One region of the Ruminococcus sp. SR1/5 genome, then DNA from elsewhere that is predicted to be linked to it. Evidence: predicted binding sites of a transcription regulator. Region 1 holds the regulator's gene; each other region holds the start of a gene.
What was found. Region 1 encodes LexA, which represses DNA repair genes until DNA is damaged. Its sites were predicted from a motif close to CNAACANNTGTTNG; they were not measured.
Positions count from the first base shown of each region.

Region 2: the regulator LexA is predicted to act here: its motif matches at 4,446-4,459, upstream of uvrA (excinuclease ABC subunit UvrA).
Region 3: the regulator LexA is predicted to act here: its motif matches at 3,244-3,257, upstream of recA (recombinase RecA).

Region 1 covers NC_021014.1:922,848-932,989, reverse strand. Annotated here, with positions in the region: gene CK1_RS04850 (ribonuclease E/G) at 1-157, shown strand, start outside; gene rplU (50S ribosomal protein L21) at 178-483, shown strand; gene CK1_RS04840 (ribosomal-processing cysteine protease Prp) at 496-816, shown strand; gene rpmA (50S ribosomal protein L27) at 822-1,109, shown strand; gene obgE (GTPase ObgE) at 1,173-2,465, shown strand; gene yhbY (ribosome assembly RNA-binding protein YhbY) at 2,477-2,782, shown strand; gene nadD (nicotinate-nucleotide adenylyltransferase) at 2,779-3,423, shown strand; gene yqeK (bis(5'-nucleosyl)-tetraphosphatase (symmetrical) YqeK) at 3,410-4,024, shown strand; gene rsfS (ribosome silencing factor) at 4,031-4,396, shown strand; gene lexA (transcriptional repressor LexA) at 4,576-5,196, opposite strand; gene CK1_RS04800 (biotin/lipoyl attachment domain-containing protein) at 5,411-6,853, shown strand; gene CK1_RS04795 (YggS family pyridoxal phosphate-dependent enzyme) at 6,873-7,565, shown strand; gene CK1_RS04790 (cell division protein SepF) at 7,590-8,243, shown strand; gene CK1_RS18030 (YlmH/Sll1252 family protein) at 8,248-8,676, shown strand; gene CK1_RS18025 (S4 domain-containing protein) at 8,691-8,999, shown strand; gene CK1_RS18020 (3-dehydroquinate synthetase) at 9,020-9,295, shown strand; gene aroB (3-dehydroquinate synthase) at 9,280-10,110, shown strand.
Region 2 covers NC_021014.1:3,480,036-3,490,177, reverse strand. Annotated here, with positions in the region: gene CK1_RS17390 (stage II sporulation protein P) at 81-1,004, shown strand; gene lepA (translation elongation factor 4) at 1,087-2,895, shown strand; gene CK1_RS17380 (hypothetical protein) at 3,014-3,292, shown strand; gene hemW (radical SAM family heme chaperone HemW) at 3,282-4,418, shown strand; gene uvrA (excinuclease ABC subunit UvrA) at 4,573-7,422, shown strand; gene CK1_RS17365 (rod shape-determining protein) at 7,555-8,538, shown strand; gene recD2 (SF1B family DNA helicase RecD2) at 8,663-10,142, shown strand, end outside.
Region 3 covers NC_021014.1:2,951,089-2,961,230, reverse strand. Annotated here, with positions in the region: gene rny (ribonuclease Y) at 1-1,508, opposite strand, end outside; gene CK1_RS14885 (regulatory protein RecX) at 1,649-2,137, opposite strand; gene recA (recombinase RecA) at 2,141-3,193, opposite strand; gene uraA (uracil permease) at 3,458-4,708, opposite strand; gene pepT (peptidase T) at 4,897-6,123, shown strand; gene CK1_RS14865 (putative polysaccharide biosynthesis protein) at 6,306-7,904, opposite strand; partial or broken gene ung (uracil-DNA glycosylase) at 7,946-8,619, opposite strand; gene hisF (imidazole glycerol phosphate synthase subunit HisF) at 8,641-9,399, opposite strand; gene hisH (imidazole glycerol phosphate synthase subunit HisH) at 9,402-10,031, opposite strand.

The DNA.
Region 1 (10,142 bases):
GGTGATCGAGGACATTCGGGAGCTTACAAAAAATAATAAAAATATCAAAAAAACTATTGACATAACAGTATGTCACTGTTATGATAATCGAGTATGCCGCACAAAGAGGTTAAAGAGCTTCAGTTTCAGAACAGAAGCCACCGAATTTGGCGAGTAAATAATTAGGAGGTGCCACAGATGTACGCAATTATTGCAACAGGTGGTAAACAGTACAAGGTTGCCGAGGGTGACGTAATTAAAGTTGAAAAGCTCGGTGTAGAAGCTGGTGAAACCGTAACATTTGACAACGTGATCGCAGTCAGCAATGACGGATTAAAGGTTGGCGAGGATGTAAAAGATGCCAGTGTTACCGCTTCTGTAGTTGAAAACGGTAAGAATCGCAAGGTCATCGTTTACAAATACAAACGCAAAACTGGATATCACAAGAAAAACGGACATAGACAGCAGTACACCAAAGTTAAGATCGAAAAGATTAACGGTTAATCTGGTGTCATCATGATTACAATTAAAGTCAGAAAGAAAAACGGATCTTACGAAGAATTTATTTCGAAGGGACATGCCGGTTATGCAGAAGCCGGACAGGATATTGTCTGTGCTGCGGTATCTGCACTGATCATTACCACGGTGAATTCTCTTGAAAAATTCACAGATGATAAATTTGATGTGCAGGAAAAGGATGGATTTGTTTCCATTCATTTCAGAAATGATCTTTCTGAACGGGGGATGCTCCTTATGGATTCCTTACTTCTCGGTCTGACGGAAATTGCTGGTAGTTATAACAATCGATATTTGACAGTAAAAGTCAAGGAGGTGTAACAACAATGATGAAGATGAACCTTCAGTTATTCGCACATAAAAAGGGAGTTGGTTCTACAAAGAACGGTCGTGATTCCGAGTCTAAGAGATTAGGTGCGAAAAGAGCAGACGGACAGTTTGTAAAAGCCGGAAACATTCTTTACAGACAGCGCGGAACCAAGATTCACCCAGGTGAAAACGTAGGCTGCGGTAAAGACTATACTTTATTTGCACTTACAGACGGAGTCGTAAGATTCACAAGAAAAGGTCGCGATAAGAAACAGGTTTCTATCGTTCCTGTAGACGCAGAGTAATGAAATAGGTAAAAGGCTTCAAATCGATCCGGTTTGGAGCCTTTTTTGGAATAGAGGTGTAATATGTTTGCAGATAGAGCAAGGATCATTATCCGCTCCGGTAAAGGCGGCGACGGACATGTAAGCTTCCGACGTGAGCTGTATGTACCCAATGGCGGGCCGGATGGCGGCGATGGTGGCCGTGGCGGTGATGTGATTTTTGAGATCGACGAGGGCCAGAATACTCTCGGAGACTACAGACACAGAAGAAAATATAAAGCTGAGGATGGCCAGGAAGGCGGTAAAAAACGCTGCCATGGTGCAGACGGTAAGGATGTGGTCCTGAAGGTTCCGGAAGGTACGGTGATCATGGATGCGGAATCCGGCAAGGTCATCGCGGATATGTCCGGTGAGAATCGCAGACAGGTCGTATTAAAAGGCGGTCGTGGTGGAAAAGGCAATCAGCACTATGCAACAGCTACCATGCAGGTACCGAAATATGCCCAGCCTGGACAGCCGGCTCAGGAGCTTGAGGTTCTCCTTGAGCTTAAAGTGATCGCAGATGTCGGTCTGGTAGGATTTCCGAATGTTGGTAAATCTACTTTCCTTTCCCGTGTAACAAATGCACAGCCGAAGATCGCCAACTATCATTTTACAACATTGAGCCCTAATCTTGGAGTTGTAGATACTGATAACGGCGGCTTTGTTATCGCTGATATTCCGGGACTGATCGAGGGTGCATCAGAAGGTGTGGGACTTGGACATGAATTCCTCCGTCATATTGAGCGTACACGAGTTATCATCCACATTGTAGATGCCGCTTCCGTAGAAGGTCGTGATCCAGTGGAGGATATCCACAAGATCAATAAAGAACTGGAGGTCTACAATCCGGAAATTGCAGCAAGACCGCAGGTGATCGCAGCCAACAAGATTGACTGTATTTTTGATGATGGCGAAGAAAGCCCTATTGATCAACTGAAAGCAGAATTTGAGCCACAGGGTATTTCGGTTTATCCAATTTCAGCCGTTACCGGGCAGGGTGTCAGAGAACTCCTTTTCCATGTGAAAGAGCTTCTGGATAAGAGCCCGATGAAACCGGTAGTGTTTGAACAGGAATTCTTCCCGGAAGATGTTCTTGTAAATGAAAATCTTCCGTTTACTGTGGAGCGCAGCGAGGAAGATCCGGAAGTATTCCTTGTGGAAGGTCCTAAGATTGAAAAAATGCTTGGCTATACAAATCTGGATTCTGAGAAGGGATTTGCCTTCTTCCAGAAATTCCTGAAAGAGGGCGGTATCCTGGAGGAACTGGAAAAAGCCGGTATCCAGGAAGGCGATACGGTTCGTATGTATGGCTTTGATTTTGATTATTATAAATAAGAGGTATGACAATGACAAGTAAGCAGAGAGCATATTTAAAAGGCCTTGCCATGACAATGGATCCGATCCTTCAGCTTGGCAAGGGTGGTCTTACTCCTGAAAATACCGCTGCTGTTGAGGAAGCTCTTGCAGCAAGAGAGCTGATCAAGATCAGCGTTCTTCAGAACTGTCTGGAGGATCCACGTGAAATGGCACAGGTTCTTGCAGAGAGAACAAGATCTCAGGTAGTACAGGTGATCGGTAAAAAGATCGTTCTCTACAGAGAAGGTAAAAAGGACAAGAAAAAATCATTCTTCCGTAATCTCGGGAGGTTATAAATGAGCAAAGCAACAAAAAAATAGGAATCATGGGTGGTACTTTTGATCCCATTCATATGGGGCATTTGATCCTGGGAGAAAAAGCCTATGAACAGCTTGAGCTTGATAAAGTTTTGTTCATGCCCTGCGGAAATCCACCTCATAAACGGAACCGTAAGGGCAGAGCGACTGATGAACAGCGTGCGGAAATGGTCCGTCTTGCCATAGAGGATAATCCTCACTTTGAGCTGTCTCTGATCGAGATGCATGAGGAAGGCTATACGTATACTTACCGGACTCTGGAACAGCTGAATAAAGCGAATCCGGACACAGAGTATTATTTTATCATCGGTGCAGATTCGCTTTTTAATTTTGATACCTGGATGGAACCGGAACGCATTTGTCAGGAAGCAGTACTGGTAGTGGCAACCAGAGATCATACTCCATTGAAGGAACTTGATCAGCAGATGCAACTTCTGTCACAGAAGTATAACGGGAATTTTATTCGACTGGATACCATGAATATTGATGTTTCCAGTGAGCTGCTCCGTTCCTGGCATGAAAGCGGGCAGAGTCTCCGCTATTATGTTCCCAAGCCTGTGATTTCCTATATTGAGAAAAACGATATCTATAAAGGAAATGATTCAGATGGGAAAATATGATTTTATCAAGATAAAAAAGAAACTTTCCAAATATCTGGATGAGGCCAGATTTGAGCATACAATGGGGGTTATGTACACTTGTGCTGCGCTTGCCATGGTTTATGATTATGATCTGGAGGATGCACAGGCTGCAGGACTTCTTCATGACAGTGCAAAGTGTATTCCTAATAAAAAGAAACTGAAGCTGTGCAGCCAGCATGATATTCCGGTATCAGATTTTGAAAAGGATCATCCGTTTCTTCTTCATGCCAAACTGGGGGCTTATGTGGCCAGCAGTAAATATGATATTAAAGACGAAGAGATCCTGACAGCGATCACTTATCATACAACAGGAAGACCGGGAATGAGCCTTCTTGAGAAGATCGTATATATTTCAGACTATATTGAACCAATGCGTGACAAAGCTCCGAATCTTGCGAAGGTGCGAAAGATTGCTTTTGAAGATCTGGATGAGTGTATGTATGAGATTTTAAAGGATACACTGGAATATCTGGAGGAAAATCCCAAGGAAATCGACAGTACGACCAGGGATGCTTATGTTTATTATAAAGAACTCCATGACAGAAAAATGCAGGATGCAGCCAACAGACAGGAGGATTAAAATTCTATGAGTATCGAAAAAGAGATGGTCCGGATCGCCTGCAAGGCACTGGATGATAAAAAAGCAAAGGATATCAAGATCATTGATATCCATGAGGTTTCCGTGATCGCAGATTATTTTGTGATCGCAAGTGCTTCCAACCAGAATCAGGTACAGGCAATGGTTGACAATGCAGATGAAATGCTTGGCCGTGCCGGATATGAAGCAAAACAGATCGAGGGAACCAGAAACTCCAGCTGGGTCCTCATGGATTACGGTGATATGATCATCCATATCTTTGATGAGGAAAACAGACTTTTCTACGATCTTGAGAGGATCTGGAGAGACGGCAAGATTCTTGATGCGGAAGAATTTCTTGGTGAGAATGAGTAAAATTTGTTGTATTAGTTTACTGTAAAAATATTATGTGAACTAAATAAGAAGAAATCAAAAAGCAGAAGTTTTCTGTTGAAAAAGAAAAGAGAGATATCTTTGTGGGGCTGTACAGCTACCTTAAAGATATCTCTCTTTTTAGATCACATTACATTGGGTGGGATCTGTTGTTTATATTTTTATGAAAAGAAACGAAATACACCAAATACTTTGCCGAGGATCTGCAGATTACCGGTGATGATGATCGGTTCCATATTGTCGTTCTCCGGCTGAAGTCGATAATAACCATTTTCTTTGTAGAAAGTCTTAACTGTTGCAGAATCATCGATCAGAGCAACTACCATGTCGCCGTTTTCTGCTGTTGCCTGCTGCTTTACAAGAACCTGATCTCCATCAAAAATACCTGCATTGATCATACTGTCGCCTTTGACAGTCAGCATGAAACTTTGTTCATTGGGCATATATTCAGCCGGGATCGGAAAGTAAGCATCGATATTTTCCACTGCCAGGATCGGCTGTCCGGCAGCAACAGTGCCTACAAGAGGAACATTGACAACCTCGCGGCGGACCAGATTAAAATTATCATCAATGATCTCGATCGCACGGGGCTTGGTGGCATCTCTGCGGATATATCCGTTTTTTTCCAGAGCTTCCAGATGGGAGTGAACGGAAGATGTGGATTTCAGGTTTACTGCTTCACAGATTTCACGGACGGAGGGCGGAAAACCTCTGTTAAGGATCTCATTTTTCATATAATCCAGTATTTCCTGCTGCTTTTTACTGATTCTGCCATATGTCATGTGTACTTACCTCCCTGGGTTGATTTTATCTGCTGTCGACCATAATATGACAGCATCACGAAATTATATTTTGAATAGTATAACATACTTTTGAAAAAATGGCAAACGGATATTCGGAAAGTATGTTCGCACGTTTTAAAGCTTGTATTCATTTAAATAAAATGTTACAATAAAACGAACTTTAAGAGATGAACGATGTAAAGGAGGCATTCATTTGCCGGATAATAAAGTACATTCCGGAAAAACTCCGGGATTCTTAGCAAAGCTTCGTAAAATTTTTGGTCTGAACATTGGAACTGTAATGTTCGGAGCAATTTTTATCTATATGATCTTTAGTGTGATTCTTTATCTTACAGCTTCTCATATGGAATCTTATCAGGTTCCCTCCGGTCCGTTATCCATGAATGAGACATACACAGGGCTGGCGATCATGACAGAGAACGTAGTGCAGGCAGATGCGGGCGGTTACGTTACATATTACGCAAGGGAAGGTACCAAGATCAATGCCAACGGTGCTGTCTACAGCCTGAACAGTTCAAGATCTGCAGACAATGTAACCTCTCTGAGCAGAGAGGAGCTGGCGGATATACGCAGTAATATGCAAAGCTTTTCCAAAGGATTTGATCCCAGCAAATTCAACAGTGCCTATAGTTTTAAATATCAGCTCAATGGAAGCATCCTTCAGTATGCTTCAGACAGTTCGGGAGCTTCTTCTGCAAGCACGACGTCTGAAGATGGAGAGGAAGCCACAGTTACAACTATAGTTTCCAGTGATCCAAATATCCGCCGTGCGCAGACAGACGGGATCATCCTGTATTCTACAGATGGCTACGAAACCAAAACCGTTGATAATGTCACAGCTGCTGATTTTGATCAGAATTCCTATCAGGAAACGGATCTGAAAACAGATGGACAGATAAAGGCCGGAGATGATATTTATACGATCATTACAGATGAACGCTGGAGTCTTTTGATCCCTTTAAGTGAGAAGCAGGCTGCTAATCTGAAGGAGCGTACATCGATCCGCGTCAAGTTCCTGAAAGATGATCTGACGCAGACAGGAGACTTTTCAATCATGGAGATCGATGGGGCTAAATACGGTAAGATTGATTTTAATAAAGGACTGATCCGATATGCGTCAGACCGGTTTCTGGAAATAGAACTTGTCACGAACAATGTGACAGGTTTAAAGATCCCGTTATCTTCTATCGTAACGAAGGAGTTTTATGCAATACCTTCCAAATATCTTACGACGGATGATGAAACACAGCAATCCGGATTTATGCTTTCCGGCAGAAATAAAAAAGGCGACAGTACGACAACCTTTGTCAGTGCCGGTATCTATGGCCGTGATGAGATCACAGACAAAGAAACACAGGAAACAAGCTATATTTATTACGTAGACAAGAATAAATTTAAAGAAGGCGATGCTCTTGTTGAGCCGGATAGTGGAGAGAAGTTTATCATCGGAGATACAGAAGTTCTGGAGGGAGTTTTCTGTGTCAATCAGGGATATGCGGTATTCCGCCGGATCGAGATCCTGGATGAAAATGAGGAATATGCGGTTGTATCAAAGGAAACCTATAATGGGCTTGTCCGATATGACCGTATTGTGAAAAATGCAGATAAAGTAAGTGAACAGGATATACTTTACTGATTAAAGGAGGATTTATATCATGGTAGCGGAAAATTTGGCACAGGTGCAGAAAAATATTAATGAATCCTGCAATAAAATTAACAGAGATCCGAATGAAGTCACACTGATCGCAGTAAGCAAAACCAAACCGGTGGAGATGCTGAAGGAGGCTTATGATGCCGGAGCACGTGTCTTTGGAGAGAACAAAGTGCAGGAGATCGTGGATAAATATGATCAGATGCCTTCAGATGTCAAATGGCATATGATCGGACATCTTCAGCGTAATAAAGTAAAATATATTGTGGATAAAGTTGCAATGATCCATTCTGTAGATTCGCTTCGCCTGGCCGAGACGATTGAAAAAGAAGCAGCGAAAAAAGCGGTTATTGTTCCGATCCTTATAGAAGTAAATGTAGCGCAGGAAGAAAGTAAATTTGGTCTGAAACCGGAAGAAGTTTTACCGCTTATAGAACAGATCGCAGATTTTTCACACATTCGGATAAAGGGGCTCATGACAATTGCTCCCTATGTTGATAATGCAGAGGAAAATCGCGAAATTTTCCGTGAACTTAAGAAATTAAGTGTTGACATTGCTGCTAAAAACATTAATAATGTTACTATGAGTGTTCTGAGTATGGGAATGACCGGAGATTACATGGTTGCCGTGCAGGAGGGCGCTACGATGGTGCGTGTAGGCACTGGTATTTTTGGTGCAAGAAATTACGCATTATAAGACTAATAAGATTGGAGATTTAAAATGGGCGTTTTAGACAAGTTTTTAGATGCCATCAAACTGAACGACGATTATGACGATGACGAATTGTTAGATGATAGCCTTCTTGAGGATGAGGACGATTATGATGACGATTTCCTCGATGAAGATGATGATATGGAAGAGAAACCAAAGAAGAAATTTTTTGAGAAATTTTCCAAGAAAAAAAATGACGAGGAAGAGGATTTTCTGGATGATGAGCCGGAAGATGAAACGGTTAAGGCACCTGTTGCTAAGTCATCTGCAAAGACAGCTGCAGCCAAGGCCCCGGCAAGGCAGGAACGTATTTCCAGACCGGCACCTTCTTCCAAGATTACCCCAATGCGTACAAGCAAGCGTTCTTCCCAGGCTGCCAATATGGAAGTTTGTGTGATCAAGCCTACAACCATGGAGGAAGCAAGAGAAATTGCGGATACACTGGTCGATAATTCTACCGTGATCCTGAATCTTGAAGGAATCGATGTGGAGCTTGCACAGAGGATCATCGATTTTACTTCCGGTGCATGTTATTCACTTGGAGGAAGCCTTCAGCAGGTATCCAGCTATATTTTTGTACTTGGACCATATAATGTAGATATTACAGGTGATCTTCAGAATATCCTTGGCGGTTCTGTGCCGTCTGTTAGAGTGGGTTATTAACCTCATGGATAAAGAAGAACTTTTTGTTAAGAGAATCCGTGAACTGGCAAATCTGGCCTATCAGAGAGATATTACCACATTTACGGATTTTCTTAATTTAAATGAACGGAATATTTTAAACAGTCAGAATTTTCATAAGCTGGGTGTTACAGCGGAAGGTTTTGGCGGATATGAGAATGCAGAGCGTCAGATGGTAGCCTTTCACCCTGATGCTCTTGCTTTTACATGGGATTATCCCATTGATTGTATCCGGCTTGAGCCAAAAGCAGTGAAATTTTCAGAAGATCTGACACATCGGGATTATTTGGGAGCGATCCTGAATCTTGGGGTTGACAGGAGTGTTGTTGGGGATATTCTTATAGAAGATCATACTGCGAGCTTTTTCTGTCTGCGTCAGATGACAGATTTTTTCTGGAGAATCTGTGTCGTGTAAGACATACCACAGTTGTGGCGTCGAAGATAGAAGATCCGGGTGATCTTCCGAGGCCGGAACTGAAACCAGTTAGTGGAACCTGTGCGTCCGTACGCCTGGATTCTCTGATCGCACTGGCTTTTGGGACTTCCAGAAGCAGTATTGTGCATTGTATTGAAGAGGGGCTTGTTTTTGTAAATGGAAAACTGATCACATCCAATGGTTATGAGCCCAAAGAGGGAGACATCATATCCGTTCGGAAAAAGGGACGTTTTATTTATGATGGAGTATCCCGTCAGACAAAAAAAGGACGTCTTGGGGTACGGATTCTGCTTTATATCTGAACAGCTAGGAGGAAAACGCAATGACAGCATCAAAATTACTTGTAAAACGAGAAGGTGATTTTCATTATCCCATCTGTTTTGAAGAAGATTTTTCTAATCTGGCGCAGGTTATGAAGGAAGAAGGACTTGTTGACAGAAAAATCTGCATTGTAACAGATTCTAATGTGGGACCACTGTATGAAGAATCTGTAAAACAGGTTTTAAGTGAGGTAAGTTCCGATATTTCTGTGTTTACCTTTGAGGCAGGAGAAAAAACAAAAACCTTAATACCGTTTCGGCATTGTATCAGGCCCTGATCCAAAATGGTCTTGACCGAAAAAGTCTGCTTGTTGCATTAGGCGGTGGTGTGGTAGGCGACCTTACCGGATTTGGCGCGGCAACTTATCTCAGGGGGATTGACTTCATTCAGGTACCGACAACACTGCTTGCACAGGTAGACAGTAGCGTTGGCGGAAAAACCGGCGTAGATTTTCAGCAGTACAAAAACATGGTAGGAGCTTTTCACCAGCCACGTCTTGTATATATGAATCTAAGCACTCTTTCTTCGCTTCCGGCAGAACAGTTTGCCTGCGGAATGGGTGAGATTTTAAAAACAGGATTGATCTGTGATGGAGATTTTTTCCGTTATGTATGCTGTGAGCAGAAAGGAATCAAAAAGCTGGATATGGAACAGATTGCCAGAATGGTACGCAGATGCTGTGAGATCAAAGCAGGCGTTGTGGAGCGTGATCCTAAGGAACAGGGAGAGCGTGCGCTTCTTAACCTGGGACATACTGTGGGGCATGCAGTAGAAAAACTTAAGAATTTTACCCTGCTCCACGGACAGTGTGTGGGAGTCGGACTGGTAGCTGCGGCATATCTTTCCATGCAACGAGGACTTCTGACCAAAGAAGAATATCAGGAAATCTGCCAGGGATGTTCGGATTACGATCTTCCGGTGCATGTAGATGGTCTTATCCCGGAAGAAGTTCTTTCCGCAACAAAGAAAGACAAAAAAATGGAACAGGGACATATCAGGTTTATTCTGATGGATGGTATCGGAAAAAGCTTTATCGACAAAACAGTTACCGATGAAGAAATGCTTTCCTGTATTCAGGAGATAACTCTATGATCAGTCGTGTTAACCATCATCAGAAAATGTCT
Region 2 (10,142 bases), 2.6 Mb from region 1:
GAGAAAAAATCTCCTGACGGCAAAAAAATGAAAAGGAGACTGTTAAGGGAAATGCAGAACAGGAAGTTGCAGAGCCAGAAATTACAGAGCCGGGAGGTTCAGAACAGGAAGCTACGGAGCCGGGGAACACAGAACCGGAGACTCCTCCGTCAGAGGAGAACCAATCCGGTGAAAATACTGCGAAGGAACAGGAGACTGTGGCACTGCCACATCCGCAGATTGACTTGTCTCAGGCGAAACTGGCAGATTTTGACTATGTGATGAATCAGTTTTTTATATTGGATTCCAATACGGAAACGAATGCGCAGCAGATCAGTGCGCCCCGTTTTCTGAAGGAGGATCTGTCCGTTAAAAAGGATTCATCGGTACCCCAGATCCTGATTTATCATACCCATTCCCAGGAGGCTTTTGCAGATTCAAGAGAAGGACAGACTGAGGACACCATCGTAGGAGTGGGAGATCATCTTACTGAACTTCTGGAAAAAACATATGGATACCAGGTCATTCATATAACAGATGCCTTTGATATGATGGGAGGAACACTGGACAGGAGCAAGGCTTATGATTATGCCAGGGCATCCATAGAAAAAGTGCTGGAAGAAAATCCCACCATTGAAGTTGTGATTGATCTTCACAGAGATGGTGTGCCGGATGAGCGTCATCTGGTAACGCAGGTGAATGGAAAACCTACTGCTCAGCTGCTTTTTTATAATGGATTAAGCTATACAGTCAGTCAGGGGGCAGTGAGTTATCTGCCCAATCCTTACATAGAAGAGAATCTGGCATTTTCCTTTCAGCTGGAATATCAGGCGGCACAGTATTACCCCGATCTTTACCGGGGGATCTATCTGGCAGGTCTTCGCTATAATCTGCATCTTAAGCCACGGGCCCTGCTTCTGGAGGCCGGAGCACAGACAAATACCGTGGAGGAAGTCCGAAATGCCATGGAACCTTTTGCAGATATCTTAAACAGAGTTCTGAAAGGCAGTGACAAAGAAGGCTGAAATATGATATGATAAAAAGCAGTATGGAAAAATATGCGTTCTGAACGCTTTATACGAGAGAAATTTAAGGAGGACTTCCTGAATGATAGACCAGAGTAAAATTCGGAATTTTTGTATCATTGCACATATCGACCATGGCAAGTCAACACTTGCGGACCGTATCATCGAGATGACGGGACTTCTTACCGAGAGGGAAATGCAGGCCCAGGTTCTGGATAATATGGACCTTGAGAGAGAACGAGGGATCACCATCAAATCCCAGGCGGTTCGTATTGTATACAAAGCCAAGGACGGAAATGAGTATATTTTTAACCTGATCGATACCCCGGGACATGTGGACTTTAACTATGAAGTTTCCCGAAGCCTTGCTGCCTGTGACGGAGCGATCCTTGTTGTGGATGCAGCACAGGGAATCGAAGCTCAGACACTTGCCAATGTATATATGGCACTGGACCATGATCTGGATGTGGTTCCGGTGATCAACAAGATCGACCTTCCAAGTGCGGATCCGGAGCGTGTTATCAATGAGATCGAGGATGTGATCGGAATTGAAGCGCAGGATGCACCGCAGATCTCCGCAAAAACAGGACTGAATGTAGACCAGGTCCTGGAGCAGATCGTCAATAAGGTCCCGGCGCCGGCGGGGGATGTGGATGCACCTCTGAAGGCTCTGATCTTCGACTCTGTTTATGACCCTTATAAGGGTGTTATCGTATTTTGCAGAGTGAAGGACGGACGTGTGAAAAAGGGCACGAGGATCCATATGATGGCGACCGGATTCACTACGGAGGTTGTGGAGGTTGGATATTTTGGAGCGGGTCAGTTTATCCCATGTGACGAGCTGACAGCAGGTATGGTCGGATATATCACAGCCAGCATCAAGAATGTCCGTGATACCCGCGTGGGTGACACGGTAACGGATGCGGACAACCCCTGTGCAGAGGCGCTTCCGGGATATAAGAAGGTAAACCCTATGGTTTATTGTGGCCTTTATCCGGCAGATGGTGCCAAGTACGGCGATCTCCGTGACGCACTGGAGAAGCTTCAGCTCAACGATGCTTCCCTTTATTATGAACCGGAGACATCGATCGCCCTTGGATTTGGTTTCCGCTGCGGCTTCCTGGGACTTCTTCATCTTGAGATCATCCAGGAGCGTCTGGAGAGAGAGTATAACCTGGATCTTGTAACTACAGCACCGAGTGTTATCTATAAGGTCTATAAAACCAATGGTGAGATCATCGAGCTGACCAATCCCACCAACCTTCCGGATCCTTCAGAGATCGAATACATGGAAGAGCCTATGGTGAAGGCGGAGATCATGGTAACCACAGAGTTCATTGGTGCGATCATGGATCTCTGCCAGGAGAGACGTGGTCAGTATGAAGGCATGGAATATATGGAAGAAACCCGTGCACTCCTGAAATACAGACTGCCGCTGAACGAGATCATTTATGATTTCTTTGATGCACTGAAGTCACGTTCCAGAGGTTATGCATCCCTGGATTACGAACTGGACGGATATGAGAGAAGTGAGCTTGTGAAGCTGGATATCCTTGTGAATAAAGAAGAAGTGGATGCTCTTTCCTTTATCGTGCATGCAGATACTGCTTACGAGCGTGGAAGAAAGATGTGTGAGAAGCTGAAAGACGAGATCCCGAGACAGCTCTTTGAGATCCCGATCCAGGCAGCTATCGGAAGCAAGGTCATTGCCAGAGAGACGGTAAGAGCCATGCGTAAAGACGTACTTGCCAAGTGTTACGGTGGAGATATTTCCCGTAAGAAGAAGCTTCTGGAAAAACAGAAGGAAGGTAAGAAACGTATGCGTCAGGTAGGTAACGTGGAGATCCCGCAGAAGGCATTTATGAGTGTCCTGAAGCTGGATGATAAATAGGAGATGACTTTTTGAAAAAAATATAAAAAAACTGTTTCTGGCAGCAGGACTTCTGGCTATAACAGGAGCTCTGCTTACCGGATGTGGTTCAAAGAAGAAAAATGCAGAAGAGGAAAGTGTGATCAAAATCAGTACAGCGCCGGAACCGACTGCCACTCCTGATCCGAAAACCGTAGATCCGGATGCAGTGACGAGCAATGGAAATCTGACAATGGTCAATGAGTACCTGGCAGAAAACGGCAGTGAGGCATTGGGGATCGATGGCGTGACACCAACACCGGCTGCTTCGAATGGAAGCACGGATAATGCAGATAGTGACGGTGAAGATACAAGCTCCGATGAGGATAATGATACATCAGGTAGTGGTGGAGAGGAAGGAGCCATGGATGGAGAATGAGGCGAAAAAACCGCTGGAGCTCTATATCCATATTCCGTTTTGTGTAAAAAAATGTGATTACTGTGATTTCCTTTCCGGACCTGCCGGAAAAGAGAGGCAGCGTGAATATTTCCAGGCTCTGGAAAGGGAGATTGCCGCTGTTCCGGATTTTTCGGACAGGGAGATCACCACAGTTTTTATCGGCGGAGGAACACCTTCCGTGCCGGATCCGTCTCTTGTTGGAGAGATGTTGGATCAGATCAGAAATAAGTTTTTTGTGGCCCCGGATGCTGAGATCACCATCGAAGCAAATCCGGGGACTTTATATAAAGAAAAACTTCAAATATATCTGGAACACGGAATCAACCGATTAAGTCTGGGACTTCAGTCCCCACAGAATCGGGAATTAAAGATCCTTGGAAGGATCCATACGTGGGAAGAGTTTCAGGAGAGCTTTTTTATGGCAAGGGATGCAGGCTTTTCCAACATCAATATCGATCTGATGAGTGCCATTCCGGAACAGACTTATGCAGACTGGGAAAAAAATCTCCGCACGGTGGCAGGGCTTTCGCCGGAACATATTTCCGCCTACAGTCTGATCATTGAGGAAGGCACTCCTTTCGGGGAGAGAAAGCTGAAATTGCCGGATGAGGATACGGAGTACCGTATGTATGAGAATACGGCAGGGATCCTGGAGGAATATGGGTTTCATCAGTACGAGATCTCCAATTATGCGAAAGGCGGACGGGAATGCCGTCATAATAAGGGATACTGGCAGAGGATCGATTATCTGGGACTGGGACTTGGGGCGTCTTCACTTCTGGAGCATATGCGTTTTTCCAATACTGCGGATATGAAGGAATATATTGGAAACAGTGCGTTTCCGGATAAGATCCGCCAGAATATGGAAAGCCTTACAGAGGCAGATGAGATGGCTGAGTTTATGTTTCTGGGGCTTCGGATGACAGAGGGCGTTTCAATGGAAGCGTTTGCAGAATATTTCGGAAAAAATATGGAAAACGTTTACGGAGAGGTCCTGAAAAAACATCTGGAGATCGGAATGCTGGAACAAAAAGGAGACAGGATATATCTTTCGAGAAAGGGAATCCATGTGAGCAATGGAGTGATGGCGGATTTTCTGTTGTAGAAAAATTTGTCGATTTTTTCACCTTGACGAACGGATGTTCTGGCAGTATACTGATAAAAAATCAGAAGTTTTACAGCGGAATAAGAGAGGTAGATTCTGCTGTTGAGAAGAATACCGGAGTATTTTTTATGACCGGACAGAGTAGGAGGCTTTCATGTCAGCAGAAGCAAACGATAAGAAGCGTTTTATCAGGATACGCGGAGCCAATGAGAATAATCTTAAGAATCTTAGCGTCGATATTCCCAGAGACCAGTTTGTGGTACTTACCGGACTCAGTGGCTCCGGTAAGTCATCTCTTGCATTTGATACCATTTATGCAGAGGGGCAGAGACGTTATATGGAGTCACTTTCTTCCTATGCGAGGCAGTTCCTGGGACAGATGGAGAAACCGGATGTGGAGAGTATCGAGGGCCTTCCGCCGGCAATCTCTATTGATCAGAAGTCAACGAACCGGAATCCCCGTTCTACAGTGGGTACGGTAACGGAGATCTACGATTATTTCCGACTTCTGTATGCCCGTGTGGGAATCCCGCACTGTCCCAAATGTGGAAGGGAAATCCGCAAACAGACGGTAGATCAGATGGTGGATCAGATCATGACGCTTCCGGAACGCCAGAAGATCCAGCTTCTTGCACCGGTAGTGCGGGGCCGCAAGGGAACCCATGTTAAACTTCTGGATCAGGCCAGAAGAAGCGGATATGTGAGAGTGCAGATCGACGGAAATCTCTATGAGCTTTCTGAGGAGATCAAGCTGGATAAGAATATCAAACATAACATTGAGATCGTTGTGGATCGACTTATTGTGAAACCGGGAATAGAGAAGCGTCTTTCCGATTCCATTGAAACCGTGCTGGATCTGGCGGATGGTCTGCTGGTAGTAGACACTATGGACGGGAAGCTTCTGAATTTCAGTCAGAGTTTTTCCTGTCCGGATTGCGGCATCAGCATTGATGAGATCGAACCCAGGAGCTTTTCCTTTAATAATCCGTTTGGTGCTTGCCCCCAGTGTCTGGGTCTTGGATATAAGATGGAATTTGATATCGATCTGATGATCCCGGATAAGAAACGGAGTATCAATGAAGGGGCTATCGCTGTTCTCGGATGGCAGTCCTGTACCACGCAGGGAAGCTTTTCCAGAGCGATCCTGGATGCCCTGGCAAGGGAATATGAATTTTCTCTGGATACACCTTTCTGCGAGTATCCGAAGAAGGTCCAGGATATCCTCATCCATGGTACCGGCGGTCATTCTGTGAAGGTTTATTATAAAGGACAGCGGGGAGAGGGCGTTTACGATGTGGCGTTCCCGGGACTGATCCGCAATGTGGAGCAGAGATACCGTGAAACCGGTTCCGAGGCTATGAAGCAGGAATACGAGAGCTTTATGCGGATTACTCCGTGCACCACATGTAAGGGACAGAGGCTGAAGAAGGAGTCCCTGGCAGTGACCGTGGCGGATAAGAATATTTATGAAGTGACCAATATGCCGGTACAGAAGCTGCAGGGCTTTCTCCGCAATCTGAAGCTTTCAAAGCAGCAGGAGCTTATTGGAAGACAGATCCTGAAGGAAATCCGCGCCAGGGTTGGATTTCTGGCAGAGGTTGGCCTGGAGTATCTTTCACTTGGAAGAGCTACCGGAACCCTTTCCGGCGGAGAAGCTCAGAGGATTCGTCTTGCCACACAGATCGGATCCGGGCTTGTGGGGGTTGCATATATCCTAGATGAGCCGAGTATCGGGCTTCACCAGAGAGATAATGACAAGCTTCTGGGGGCACTGATGCGTCTCCGTGATCTTGGCAACAGTCTGATCGTGGTGGAGCATGATGAAGATACCATGCGTGCTGCAGACTGTGTCATCGATATCGGCCCCGGAGCCGGAGAACATGGCGGACAACTGGTCGCAATGGGGACAGCTGAGGATCTGATGAAAAATGAGCAGTCTGTGACAGGAGCTTATTTAAGCGGAAGGCTGAAGATCCCGGTACCGGAAGTGAGGAAGGAACCAACCGGATTTCTTCATATAAAGGGTGCGGCAGAGAACAACCTGAAGCATATCGACGTAGATATTCCTCTGGGAGTGATGACCTGTATCACAGGTGTTTCCGGCTCCGGTAAGAGCTCTCTGATCAATGAAATCTTGTACAAGAGACTTGCCAGAGACCTGAACCGTGCCAGAGTGATCCCCGGGAAACATGATGACATCCTGGGTATCGATCAGCTGGATAAGGTGATCAATATCGACCAGTCCCCGATCGGAAGAACTCCTCGTTCCAATCCTGCCACATATACCGGAGTTTTTGACCAGATCCGTGATCTTTTTGCAGCCACCGCAGATGCCAAGGCAAAGGGCTACAAGAAAGGCCGTTTCAGTTTTAATGTCAAGGGCGGACGGTGCGAGGCCTGCAGCGGTGACGGAATCATCAAGATCGAGATGCATTTTCTTCCGGATGTATATGTGCCTTGCGAAGTCTGCAAGGGCAAACGTTACAATCGTGAGACTCTGGAAGTGAAGTATAAGGGCAAGAGTATTTATGATGTATTGAATATGACTGTGGAAGAAGCACTGACATTTTTTGAGAATGTACCGTCGATCAGGAGAAAGATCGAGACCTTGTATGATGTAGGGCTTTCCTATATCCGTCTGGGTCAGCCCTCCACCACTCTTTCCGGAGGAGAAGCACAGCGTATCAAGCTTGCCACAGAACTCAGCAAGCGCAGTACCGGAAAGACGATCTATATCCTGGATGAGCCTACCACAGGACTGCACTTTGCGGATGTCCACAAGCTGATCGAGATCCTGCGCCGTCTGTCTGAAGGAGGAAACACCGTTGTGGTCATTGAGCACAATCTGGATGTGATCAAGACGGCGGATCATATTATTGATATCGGACCGGAAGGCGGTGACAGAGGCGGAACGGTAATTGCCAGAGGAACTCCGGAGGAAGTAGCAGAGAATCCGGTTTCCTACACCGGTAAATATGTGAAAAAATATCTGGAACAGAAATAACCGGTAAAAGTTCTTTTCAATTTCTGTGGTTTTGTATATAATGAAGTGCGGGAACGTTCCGGCACAGACCGGAACAGAATAAGTCATAAATGCGTCAGCATATGAACGTGTATGACGCAGGCGGGAGGATTTATGCCGGCAAAGGATATTGGAATCGATCTGGGAACCAGAAACAGTCTGGTGTTTTCCACAGGCAAGGGAATCGTTTTAAGAGAGCCCTCTGTGGTTGTTTATGATAAAGATACAGAGAAGATCAGAGCAATCGGTGAGGAAGCCAGACAGATGGCAAGCCATCTGACTTCCAATATGGAAGTGATCTGGCCAATCCGAAGAGGTGTGATCGTAGATTATAATGTAATGGAAAAGATGCTGAAATATTTTATTTCACAGGCTATGGGACGGAGAGCGTTCCGGAAACCGAGAGTCAGCATCAGTGTTCCGAGTGGGATCACGGAGATTGAGCGTAAAGCAATTGAGGAAGCTGCCTATCAGTCAGGAGCCAGGGAAGTTTTTCTTGTGGACGAGCCCATCGCTGCTGCTATCGGTGCAGGTGTAGATATCACCAAGCCATTTGGTAATCTGATCGTGGATATCGGTGCAGGGACCACGGATGTTGCGGTCATATCGGTAGGGGGAGTGGTTGTTTCCGCTTCTGTGAAGGTTGCAGGAGATAATTTTGATCATGCGATCATGAATTATGTACGTGAGAAGCACAGCCTCTTTATCGGGGAAGATGCAGCGGAGAATATCAAGATCAAGATCGGAACAGCCAGTGAAGAAGCGGATCTTCGCACGATGGAGGTCAAGGGCAGAAATATCATCACAGGACTTCCGAAGGTGGCAACACTGACATCTGAGGAGATCCGGACCGCTTTGCGGGAAACGACCGGACAGATTGTGGAGACAGTCCATGGCGTTCTTGAGAAAACACCGCCAGAGCTGGCGGCAGATATCATGGACAGAGGAATCGTTCTTACAGGCGGAGGTGCCATGCTGCATGGAATGGATGCATTGATCGAGCAGAAAACAGGAGTCAGCACACTGACGGTACAGGATGCAATGCTTGTAGTGGCTGCAGGAACAGGAAAATATGCGGAAATCATGTCAAGGATGTAAACCGTTATGAGTCGTCCGGACGGCACAGGGTCAGAGAAGAGACTGCCGCAGGAAACTCATACAGATAAGGCGCTGCAGCTGCAGTGCCTTTTGCTGTTATCAGAGGTTTACAGATGGAGAAAAAATGAGTGAGACAGTTACAGGATATATAGATCATGTGATCTTCCGAAATGAAGATAATGGATATACGGTCATGGTACTGAAAGGGATGGAAGAGGAACGGGAACTGACCTGTGTGGGGACATTTCCTGCGATCACCCAGGGGGCTGCCATTGAAGCTTCCGGAAATTATACAACACATCCGGTGTATGGCAAGCAGTTTCAGATAGCCTCCTACGTAGAAAAAATGCCGGAGGATGCACTGGCCATGGAGCGTTATCTGGGTTCCGGTGCGATCAAGGGGATCGGAGCGGCACTGGCAGCCAGGATCGTACGTCGTTTCGGTGATGATACTATGCGTATTGTAGAGGAAGAGCCGGAGCGGCTGGCTGAGATCAAGGGAATCAGCGAAAAAAAGGCCATGGAGATCGCAGAACAGATGACGGAGAAAGCAGATATGCGCCGCGCTATGATCTTTCTCCAGAAATACGGGATATCACTGAATCTCGGCGCAAAGATCTATCAGAAATATGGGCAGACTGTATATGGAGTCCTGCAGGAGAATCCGTATCGCCTTGCAGAGGATATCAGTGGTGTGGGATTCCGTATCGCAGATGAGATCGCTTCCCGGATCGGGATCCATACAGATTCAGATTACAGGATAAGAAGCGGAATGTTGTATACTCTCCTACAGGCTTCAGGAGAAGGCCATATCTATCTCCCGAAGGAGGAACTTTTTTCCAGGGCATCCGGACTTTTGGGAGTAGATTCCTCCTACATGGAAAAACATCTCATGGATATGGTAGTAGACCGGAAACTGATCCTGAAAGAAACAGAAGACGGTGCAGTTGTCTATCCCACACGATATTATTATCTTGAGCTGAATTCAGCCAGAATGCTCTGTGAGCTGAACATCCTCTGCCCGGAAGATGAGGAGATGATGGAGAAACGGATCAACAGGATCGAAAAGGAGACAGGAACCCGGTTAGATGAAATGCAGAAACAGGCAGTGGCGGCAGCTGCCAGTCATGGTCTGTTCATTCTGACCGGCGGGCCGGGAACCGGAAAGACTACAACGATCAATGCGATTATCCGTTATTTTGAAGAGGAAGGCGCTGAGCTGCGGCTTGCAGCTCCCACCGGCCGTGCAGCCAAGCGAATGACAGAGGCTACCGGATACGAGGCTCAGACGATCCACAGACTTCTGGAGCTGAATGGAATGCCGGAGGAAGAGCAGGAAGGCCGTGCAGTTCATTTTGACAGGAATTCGGAGAATCCGCTGGAAGCGGATGTGATCATCATTGATGAGATGTCCATGGTAGATATCGCACTGATGCATTCATTGCTTCTTGCAGTGACAGCAGGGACCAGACTGATCCTGGTAGGTGATGAAAATCAGCTTCCCAGTGTAGGCCCGGGAAATGTTCTGAGGGATATTATCCGCAGCGGCTGTTTTCCGGTAGTAGAGTTGAAAAAGATTTTCCGCCAGGCATCTGAAAGTGATA
Region 3 (10,142 bases), 2.0 Mb from region 1:
TGTCCAGGATACTCAAGCTCTGCCTCGATCTGCTTTGCAATATCTCTTGCAAGGAGAACCATATCTGCATCACTTACATGATCCGGCACGACCATAACACGAATTTCTCTTCCTGCCTGAATAGCAAAAGATTTCTCTACACCCTTGAATTCATTGGTGATATCCTCAAGCTGTTTCAGACGATTGGTATAGGTTTCCAGGGTCTCACGTCTTGCTCCAGGTCTTGCTGCGGAAATTGCATCAGCAGCCTGTACAATACACGCGATCAGAGATTCCGGCTCCACATCACCATGATGAGACGCAACCGTGTTGATAACGATCGGGGACTCCTTGTATTTCTTGCAGAGATCCACACCGATCTGAATATGAGAACCTTCTACCTCATGGTCAATGGATTTACCAATGTCATGAAGAAGTCCGGCACGCTTGGCCATACGCACATCCACACCAACTTCTCCTGCAAGAAGTCCGGAAAGCTGTGCAACCTCAATTGAATGTCTCAGAGCATTCTGTCCATAGCTTGAACGGAATTTCATACGTCCAAGAAGCTTCAGAAGTTCCGGATGGATTCCATGTACCCCTACATCCATGGCAGCATTCTCACCGTCTTCCCGGATCTGTGCTTCCACTTCTTTCTGGGCTTTCTCTACCATCTCTTCAATTCTTGCCGGATGGATACGTCCATCCACGATCAGTTTCTCAAGAGCCACTCTGGCGATCTCTCTCCTGATCGGATCAAATGCGGAGAGTACCACTGCCTCCGGTGTATCATCAATGATCAGATCCACACCGGTAAGTGTCTCAAGTGTACGGATGTTACGGCCTTCACGACCGATGATCCTTCCCTTCATTTCATCACTTGGAAGCTGTACCACAGAAATCGTTGTCTCGGAAACATGATCCACTGCACATTTCTGAATGGCATTGACTACATATTCCCTGGCTTTCTTATTGGCATCTTCCTTGGCTCTGTTCTCAAGCTCTTTATAGAGTCTTGCAACATCCACCTTTACGTCATCTTCTACAGATTTCAGTAATTCTTCTTTTGCCTGTTCGGAGGTAAGACCTGAAACTCGTTCCAGTTCCTGTACTCCTTTTTCCTCAAGTTCATTTACTCGTTTTTCTTTTTCTTGTAACTCGTTAAATTTCGCTGTACATTCCAGCTCACGCTTCTCCACTGCATTGGCTTTTTTGTCAACAGATTCCTCTTTTGACAAAACTCGCTTCTCGTATCTCTGCAGCTCGTTTCTCCGTTCCTTGGTTTCCCTTTCCAGTTCATTTTTAGTTCGCAGAGATTCTTCCTTTACTTCAAGTAAAGTTTCACGTTTCTTGGTCTCTGCTGCTTTCAATGCTTCATCAAGAATATTCCTTGCCTTATCCTCTGCTGTACCTATGATTTCCGCATCCTTGCGTACTTTCTTGTCAACAGCAACCTTGCAAGTAACAGGAACTGCAATAAGTAGCGTGACTACCACAGCGACAATAACACCGATAATTGTGCCTGCCACAGGAGCACCTCCTTATTTAGTTTTCATTGTACAAATACAACAATACAAGTTTAGCTGTTTTTCACATTTATGTCAAGTTTTTCTCATGAAAAAGCAGATTTTGGTTAGCATATATAAACTGGCTCTTTTTCTCCGCAGAGTCATTCCATATCACGGTTCACCCGGATGTTCATTTCTTCCAGGGTATGGGAAATATCCTCATACCGGAACGCTCGTCTGGCCAGATATCCATACAGCCTTCGCATCTGTCCTTCATCAAGCTCTGTGTCCGGCGCATATTTCTTCTCGATCGTCCTGCGTAATACCTCCCGCTCGTCCGGTTCCATAAGCTCTTCCATCTCATTCCAGGCATCCAGGGCAGTCTGACGGTCCACACCCTTTAACTGAAGTTCCGAGAGGATCTTCTGACGGCTCCTGGTTTCCATGCGGAAGGAGATATAGGTTCTGGCATAACGGGCATCGTTGATATACCCATAGGACTTCACATAAGCAATGGCATCTTCTACTGCCTCCGGTGAAAATTCAGCCTGACGGAGTTTATCCGTCAGGCCTTTCTCTGTGCGGTCCATATGTTCCAGAAGCCGCATGGCTTTCTTTCTTGCACGGTTTTGTTCTTCCAGATCCAGCATGGATTACTCTTCCTTCTCTGTATCTTCTGCCTGTACTGCTGCTTCTGCTGTCTCATCTGCCGGATCCAGATGATAATGTACACGAACCTTCTTCTCGATCTCATCGCGGATCTCCGGATGCTCTCGCAGGAATAATTTGGCATTCTCACGTCCCTGTCCGATCTTATCCCCTTCATATGCATACCAGGCTCCGCTCTTGTTTACGATGGAGCATTCTGCAGCCAGATCCAGGATATCTCCCTCTCTGGAAATACCGGTTCCGAACATGATATCAAACTCTGCCTGCTTAAATGGCGGAGCCACCTTGTTCTTAACTACTTTCACACGGGTGTGGTTTCCGACCATCTCACCACCCTGCTTCAATGTTTCCACACGGCGTACATCCATACGGACAGATGCATAGAATTTCAGCGCACGTCCACCGGTTGTAGTTTCCGGATTGCCAAACATCACTCCAACCTTTTCACGAAGCTGGTTGATAAAGATCACCACGCAGTTGGACTTGCTGATAACAGCCGTCAGTTTACGGAGTGCCTGTGACATCAGACGGGCCTGCAGACCTACATGGCTGTCTCCCATATCTCCTTCGATCTCAGCCTTGGGGACCAGGGCTGCAACAGAGTCCACGATCACGATATCCACAGCACCGGAACGTACCATAGTCTCTGTGATCTCCAGCGCCTGCTCTCCGTTATCCGGCTGTGAAATATAAAGGTTGTCGATATCAACACCTATACTCTTGGCATAAACAGGATCAAGAGCATGCTCCGCATCGATAAATCCTGCGATTCCGCCTCTCTTCTGCACTTCAGCGACCATATGTAAGGCTACCGTTGTCTTACCACTGGACTCCGGTCCGTAGATTTCCACGATACGTCCCTTAGGAACACCACCTACACCAAGGGCGATATCCAGGCTTAAGCATCCTGTGGGAACTGCCTCCACCTGCATATGGGAACTGGAATCTCCAAGCTTCATGACAGAGCCTTTACCGAACTGTTTCTCAATATTTCCAAGAGCCGCTTCCAGCGCCTTCTGCTTCTCTTCACTGATCATTATGTAATCTCCTATTCTTTATTCTCTTTCTAATCAGGTTTCCTTTAATTCGAACCTTTGTTCGTGTTTTCTGTATTACATAGTATTATAAAACGGAATGATTGTCAATAAGATACTTGAAAATCCCTTTGTTTTTTTGTTGACAGGATCTCTGAAAATCCGACAAAAGGCTTCCCATACATGATTTCTTTTTCCTCTCTGAACGCAAAAAAGCAGATAAAAAGATTTCCCTCTTCATCTGCTTTTTATGCAATATATTTCCTGTCACTGATCGTTGGTCAGCTTCAGTTTGTCCAAAATATAGAATACAAGGCTTAATGCCATGGCAACCACACATGCCAGCACCATACCGGTAAGCTCAACATTTCCAAGCTTCAGGGCAATTCCGGAAAGACCTACAACAAAGACAACGCTTGTCAGCGTCAGATTTCTGGACTTGCTGTAATCCACGTGATTGTCAACCAGCATACGAAGGCCGGAGGTTCCGATCATTCCGTAAAGAAGGAAAGAAATCCCACCGATCACCGGACCGGGAATGGTACTGATCAGGGCTGCCAGTTTACCAAGGAAGGAACAGCAGATAGAAAGCACTGCCGCACCACCGATCACCTGTACACTGTAAACCTTTGTCACTGCCATGACACCGATGTTCTCACCGTAAGTAGTTGTCGGCACAGAACCAAGGCATCCGGAAACTGTGGTAGAGAAGAAATCCGCAAACAGGGATCTGTGGAGACCCGGATCTTTCAGAAGATTTCTTCCAACGATCTTTCCAGTTACGATCTGATGGCCGATATGCTCGGAGGTTACCAGAAGCAATGCCGGAAAGATCGTCATAATGGCCTCAAAATTAAATTTCGGAGATGTAAAGTTGGGAAGAGCCAAAAATGCCGCTTCCCTTACCTGTGTAAAATCCAGAAGCCCGCATGCACCTGCTGCCACATATCCCACAATGATCGCGATCAGGATCGGAATAACAGAAAGGAAGCCCCGGAACAGGATCTGCCCGAATACCGCAACTCCAAGTGTGACCAGAAATACGATCACATTCTTCGGATCTACCTTCTCGTCCAGAAGTCCTGCCGTACTTGCTGCATTTCCCGCAAGTTCCAGACCGATCAGTGCCACTACCGGTCCCATTGCCGCTGTAGGAAGCACGATATCGATCCAATCTGTTCCGCACTGGCGGACGATCAATGCCACGCACATACCAGCAATACCCAGAACAACGAACCCACCAAGGGCATACTCATATCCATACTTGCTGATCACCAGAAGAGCCGGTGAAAGGAAGGCAAAACTGGAGCCCAAATAAGCCGGTGCCTTTCCTTTTGTGATGAAAATAAAAAGGAGTGTTCCCACACCATTCATCAGAAGCACAATAGCCGGACTGATACCAAAAAGGAATGGCACCAGTACGGATGCTCCGAACATGGCGAACATATGCTGGATACTTAACGGTATCAGCATCTTTGCAGGTACTTTTTCTTCGACCTGTATGATTCTTTTTTCCACTCTCAAATCCTCCTGTTTTTTATTATCTCACAGATTATAGCACAGGTTTTCACATCGTGGGATATTTTTTCTGAAAATATACGGATACTGTGTGGTATACTGTTATTATCTCCGGAAAAACAGGCGGATTCCATAAATACAGCTGTCGTCTGTTCCGGAAGGAATTTTTCAGAAAGGAATATTCTTCTATGAAAGCATACCAACGACTTCTATCCTATGTAAAAATATCCACCCCCAGCAATGAAGAAAGCTCTTCTTCCCCCTCTTCCCAGTGCCAGTTTGACCTGGCCCGGCTTCTTGTGGAGGAACTGAAAGGCCTTGGGATCTCTGATGTATCTCTGGATGAACACTGTTACGTTTATGCACATCTTCCTGCTACAGAAGGTCTGGAGCACTGCAAAGCACTGGGCTTTATCGCTCATATGGATACGGTTTCCGATTTCTGCGACCATGCAGTCACACCGGTGGTCACAGAAGATTACGATGGAAAAGAGCTCCCTCTCGGCACAAGCGGCAGAACTCTTTCCCCGGAAATGTTCCCCCATCTTGCTTCACTTGCCGGGCGTACCCTGATCACCTCAGACGGAACCACGATCCTGGGCGCAGACGACAAGGCCGGCATTGCAGAGATCCTCACTGCGCTGGAGCATATCCTTACGGAAAAAATACCTCACGGACCTCTCTGCGTTGCTTTTACTCCGGATGAAGAGATCGGCATGGGACCGGCACACTTTGATGTAAAAAAATTCGGTGCGGATTATGCATATACCCTAGACGGTGATACGGAAGGCGAGATCCAGTACGAAAACTTTAACGCCTGCAGTGCAAAAGTAACCTTCCAGGGCGTTAATGTACATCCCGGTTCTTCCAAAAATACCATGATCAACGCAGCCCTCGTTGCCATGGAATTTAACTCCATGCTTCCGGCGGCAGATACTCCCAGGAATACAGATGATTACGAAGGATTTTTCCATCTGTGTTCCATGAAAGGAGATGTTTCCCAGGCTGAGCTTCAGTATATTGTCCGGGATCACGATGCCGCTTCTTTTGAGATCCGTCAGAAAACGCTCACACATATCACGGAGATCCTCAATGAAAAATGGGGGGAAGGTACCGTAACTCTTACCATCACCCAGCAGTACCGCAATATGAAAGAAATCATCGATACCTGCCCATGGCTGATATCTCTGGCAGAGGAAGCCTGCCACAGCTGCGATGTCACACCGCTGATCCTGCCTATCCGCGGCGGCACAGACGGTGCACAGTTAAGCTTTATGGGACTGCCCTGCCCGAATCTCGGAACCGGCGGACATGCCTATCACGGGCCTTATGAGCATATTACAGCAGAAGGAATGGATGCCGCTGTGAACATTACTTTGGAGATCATAAGACTGTTTTCACAGAAAAAAGTCTAAAAGGAATCCATTCTTCAAAAGCCTGTATTTCCAGAGACCTGATACAATAAAAAATACTCACAGATCCTCCGGCTGGAAATCTGCCGGAACAAATCTGTGAGTATTTTTTTCTATGCTAGCTGTGTTCACTTTAAGTTCTGCACCGAATAACTGTATTGCCGTTTACTGATCGGACTTACAGATCAGATGATCTTCATCATTCTCGCCAGTTTCTTCATATATCTTCCACCAGGCATCATACCCAGTTCTTCTTCACCGGGCTTGCTTACAAACAGATATACAATAAAGTATACAACTGCTGCCAGGATCACAGAAATACCAAGGCAGATCACATTGGAATGGATCAGTGCATACAGGCCGTAATACACCACTCCCGCAACGACTCCCATCGGGATAGATGCCAGGAACGGGCTTAAATAAGCACTTCTCCACGGATTCTTATAGCCCATATATTTCTTGATGGAACGATCATTGAGAAGACACATCACAACTGCATAAACGATCTGGGCAATGACAATGGTATAAACACCAAGATTGGTAAATACCAGAAGCAGGGCCATGGCTATCACATCTGCCACCAGTGCAATGGCTGCATGGATCATCGGGAGCTTCGGCTTGCCGATTCCCTGAAGTACACCGTTGGTGATATTGGAGTTGCCATTCAGGATAATGGTGATTCCTCCCAGGATCAGAAGCTGTCCGCCTACGCCATTGGTTCCCGGGAAGATCAGTCTCGTGATCGGTCCGGAGAGAACTGCAAGACCTACTGCCGCCGGAATGGAGATCAGCATACTGATCCATGTGGCACGGTCTGTCTTCATATTTGCACCTTCAATATCGTGCATTGCATAATGCGCAGAAACCTCAGGGATCATAGATGTCGGTGCTGTACTTGCCAGGGTAAGCGGGATATTGATCAGCGTCATATAATATCCGTACTCAGAATACAAGGTCTGGATCACGTCCTTGGCAGCACCCTTGATATCCATGATACCGGAATACATATAGCTGTTGATATATCCGTTTACATTATAAATAAAAGCACTGAGAATGATCGGCATGATGATGAGCACGATATTACTCATTACATGACCCATACTCTCATTTACAGAATGGCGGTCATTGACGATCCTTTTCCGGATGATCTTACGGTTTACCCCATAAACGATCAGCATAAAGATCAGCGCAGAAGCCACACCTGCTCCGGTACCCATGGTAGCACCTGCCGCACCCCAGCGATGGACCAGATCCATATCTCCTGTTGCGGAAAAATGCTGGATAAATACATGTGACATCAGAAGCGCAAAGGTTGCCACAAAGATCTGCTCAATGATCTGCGAGATCGATGTAGGCATCATATTGCGGTATGCCTGGAAATATCCACGGAATACACCGCAGAGACCGGACATGAAAATTGTGGGCGCAAGCATCTGCAGTGCCAGACGGGCGTTAGCCATACTGTCCGGAACCAGGATTCCTGCACCAAATACACAGATCAGCGCCACGATACCGCCGGCAACTGCCGCATAGATCAGTGCACCGTAAAATACCTTCTGTGCATCCTTATATCTGTGAAAAGCGATCTTCTCCGCCATGATCTTGGATACAGCCTGAGGAATACTGAAGGACGCGATCATCAGCAGAATAAAATATACATTCTGTGCAAACTGGAAAAGTGCAAAGCTCTGACTTCCCAGTGTAGTTGAAAGCGGACTCTTGTACAGCATTCCGATGATCTTGGAGATCAGCGCCGCAACCATAAGAAAAGATGCGTTTTTCACAAGTGTGTTATCATTTTTTTACCCATTTTACTTTCCCTAACTTAAATATTCTCAATCTGCCAGTCAACAGGTTCTACCCCATTGGCTTTCAAAAATTCATTAGCCTTGCTGAAATGCTTGCATCCGAAAAATCCCCGGTAGGCAGAAAGGGGACTTGGATGTGGTGCTTCCAGGATCAGATGCTTCGGATTATGAAGCATGGATGCCTTCATCTGAGCAGGCCGCCCCCAGAGAAGAAACACGATCGGGCGATCCTCCTGGTCCAGGATCCGGATGGCCGCATCGGTAAACTGTTCCCAGCCGATCCCTCTGTGGGAATTGGCCTGATGTGCACGTACAGTCAGCACTGTGTTCAAAAGAAGCACGCCCTGCTTTGCCCATTTTTCCAGATTACCGTTGTTTGGGATATAACATCCCATATCATCCTCAAGTTCCTTATAAATATTCACTAGAGATGGCGGTGTTTCCACACCTTTTTTACGGAAAAGCAAAGCCCATGAGCCTGTCCGTCATTGTGATAGGGATCCTGTCCCAGGATCACAACCTTTACCTGATGCAGAGGCGTAAAATGAAACGCATTGAACATATCTTCCGGCGGCGGAAAAATCTTTCTTGTTCTGTATTCTGTCATCACGGTTTTATAAAGTTTGGCATAGTAGGGCTGATGAAACTCACCTTTCAGTGCCTCCTGCCAGTCTCCTGCTATAGGAGCCATATCTATCACCTCTCATCCAACTTATCTTCTCACGGAAATTCCTTTTTCCGCAAGGTAATCCTTCACTTCCCGGATCTCCAGCTCTTTGTAGTGGAACAGAGATGCTGCCAGTGCCGCATCTGCTCCGCCTTTTGTCAGTGCATCATAAAAATGCTCCAGGGTTCCGGCACCACCGGAGGCGATCACCGGGATGGAAACCGCATCTGCAACGGCTCTTGTAAGTTCAATATCATACCCGGCCTTGGTTCCGTCACAGTCCATACTGGTAAGAAGGATCTCACCTGCGCCAAGTTCTTCCACCTTCTTTGCCCATTCAAGAGCATCAATACCGGTATCCAGTCTTCCGCCATGTTTGTAGATATTCCAGCCGCCATCCTGTCTTCTCTTGGCATCAATGGCAACTACTACACACTGGCTTCCGAATTTCTGTGCGGCCTCATGGATCAGCTCCGGACGGTCGATAGCTGCGGAATTTACAGAAATCTTATCTGCACCTTCACGGAGAAGCTTCCGGAAATCATCTACGGTACGGATCCCTCCGCCTACGGTAAACGGGATAAATACGTTGGCAGCAACAGCTCTTACCATATCCACCACGGTATCACGCTCCTCGCAGGAGGCAGTAATATCAAGAAAAACAAGCTCGTCCGCACCGGCTGCATCGTAAGCTTTGGCAATTTCCACCGGATCTCCGGCATCCTTAAGATCAACAAAATTCACGCCTTTTACTACACGTCCTTTATTTACATCCAGACATGGAATGATTCTTTTTGTAAACATGATTATGCCTCCTTTCCGGTGCCTGACGCAAGTGCCGCAAAATTCTCAAGGATCTTCAAGCCCCACCGGCTGCTTTTTTCCGGATGGAACTGACACGCAAATACATTTCCCTTCTCCACAGACGCATGGATGCATGTGCTGTACTGAGTGGTCGCTTTCACGATCTCTTCCTCCTCTGCCTGAAGATAATAGGAATGTACAAAGTAAACGTATGTGTTTTCCGGAATACCTTTAAATAATCTTCCGCTGTTCTGAATATGCAGGGAATTCCAGCCCATATGCGGGATCTTCAGTCCCGGACTTGGCGGGATGCGCAGGATTTTCCCCTTCAGGATTCCAAGACCTTCCACTCCCGGTGTCTCATCACTGCTCTCAAAAAGCAGCTGCAGTCCCAGGCATATCCCAAGAAAGGACGTTCCCTTTTCCACGATCTCATGTATTACCGGAACAAGTCCGTATTTTTTGAGATTTTCCATAGCATCCCCAAAGCTTCCAACCCCCGGAAGGATTACTTTATCTGCTTTCAGAAGCACCTGGGGATCTCTTGAGACGACAGTCTCCTGTCCCAGATACTGAAGTGCTTTTTCCACACTTTTGATGTTTCCTGCATCATAGTCAATGATTCCTATCATAATAATGCTTCCTCCTGCTCTTTTGTATCTCGATATTCCTCTCTCACCTTCGATTTACATTGCTTTAGTATAACGCAAAAACAGGCGGTTGCAAAGACTTTTCTCTGCTGC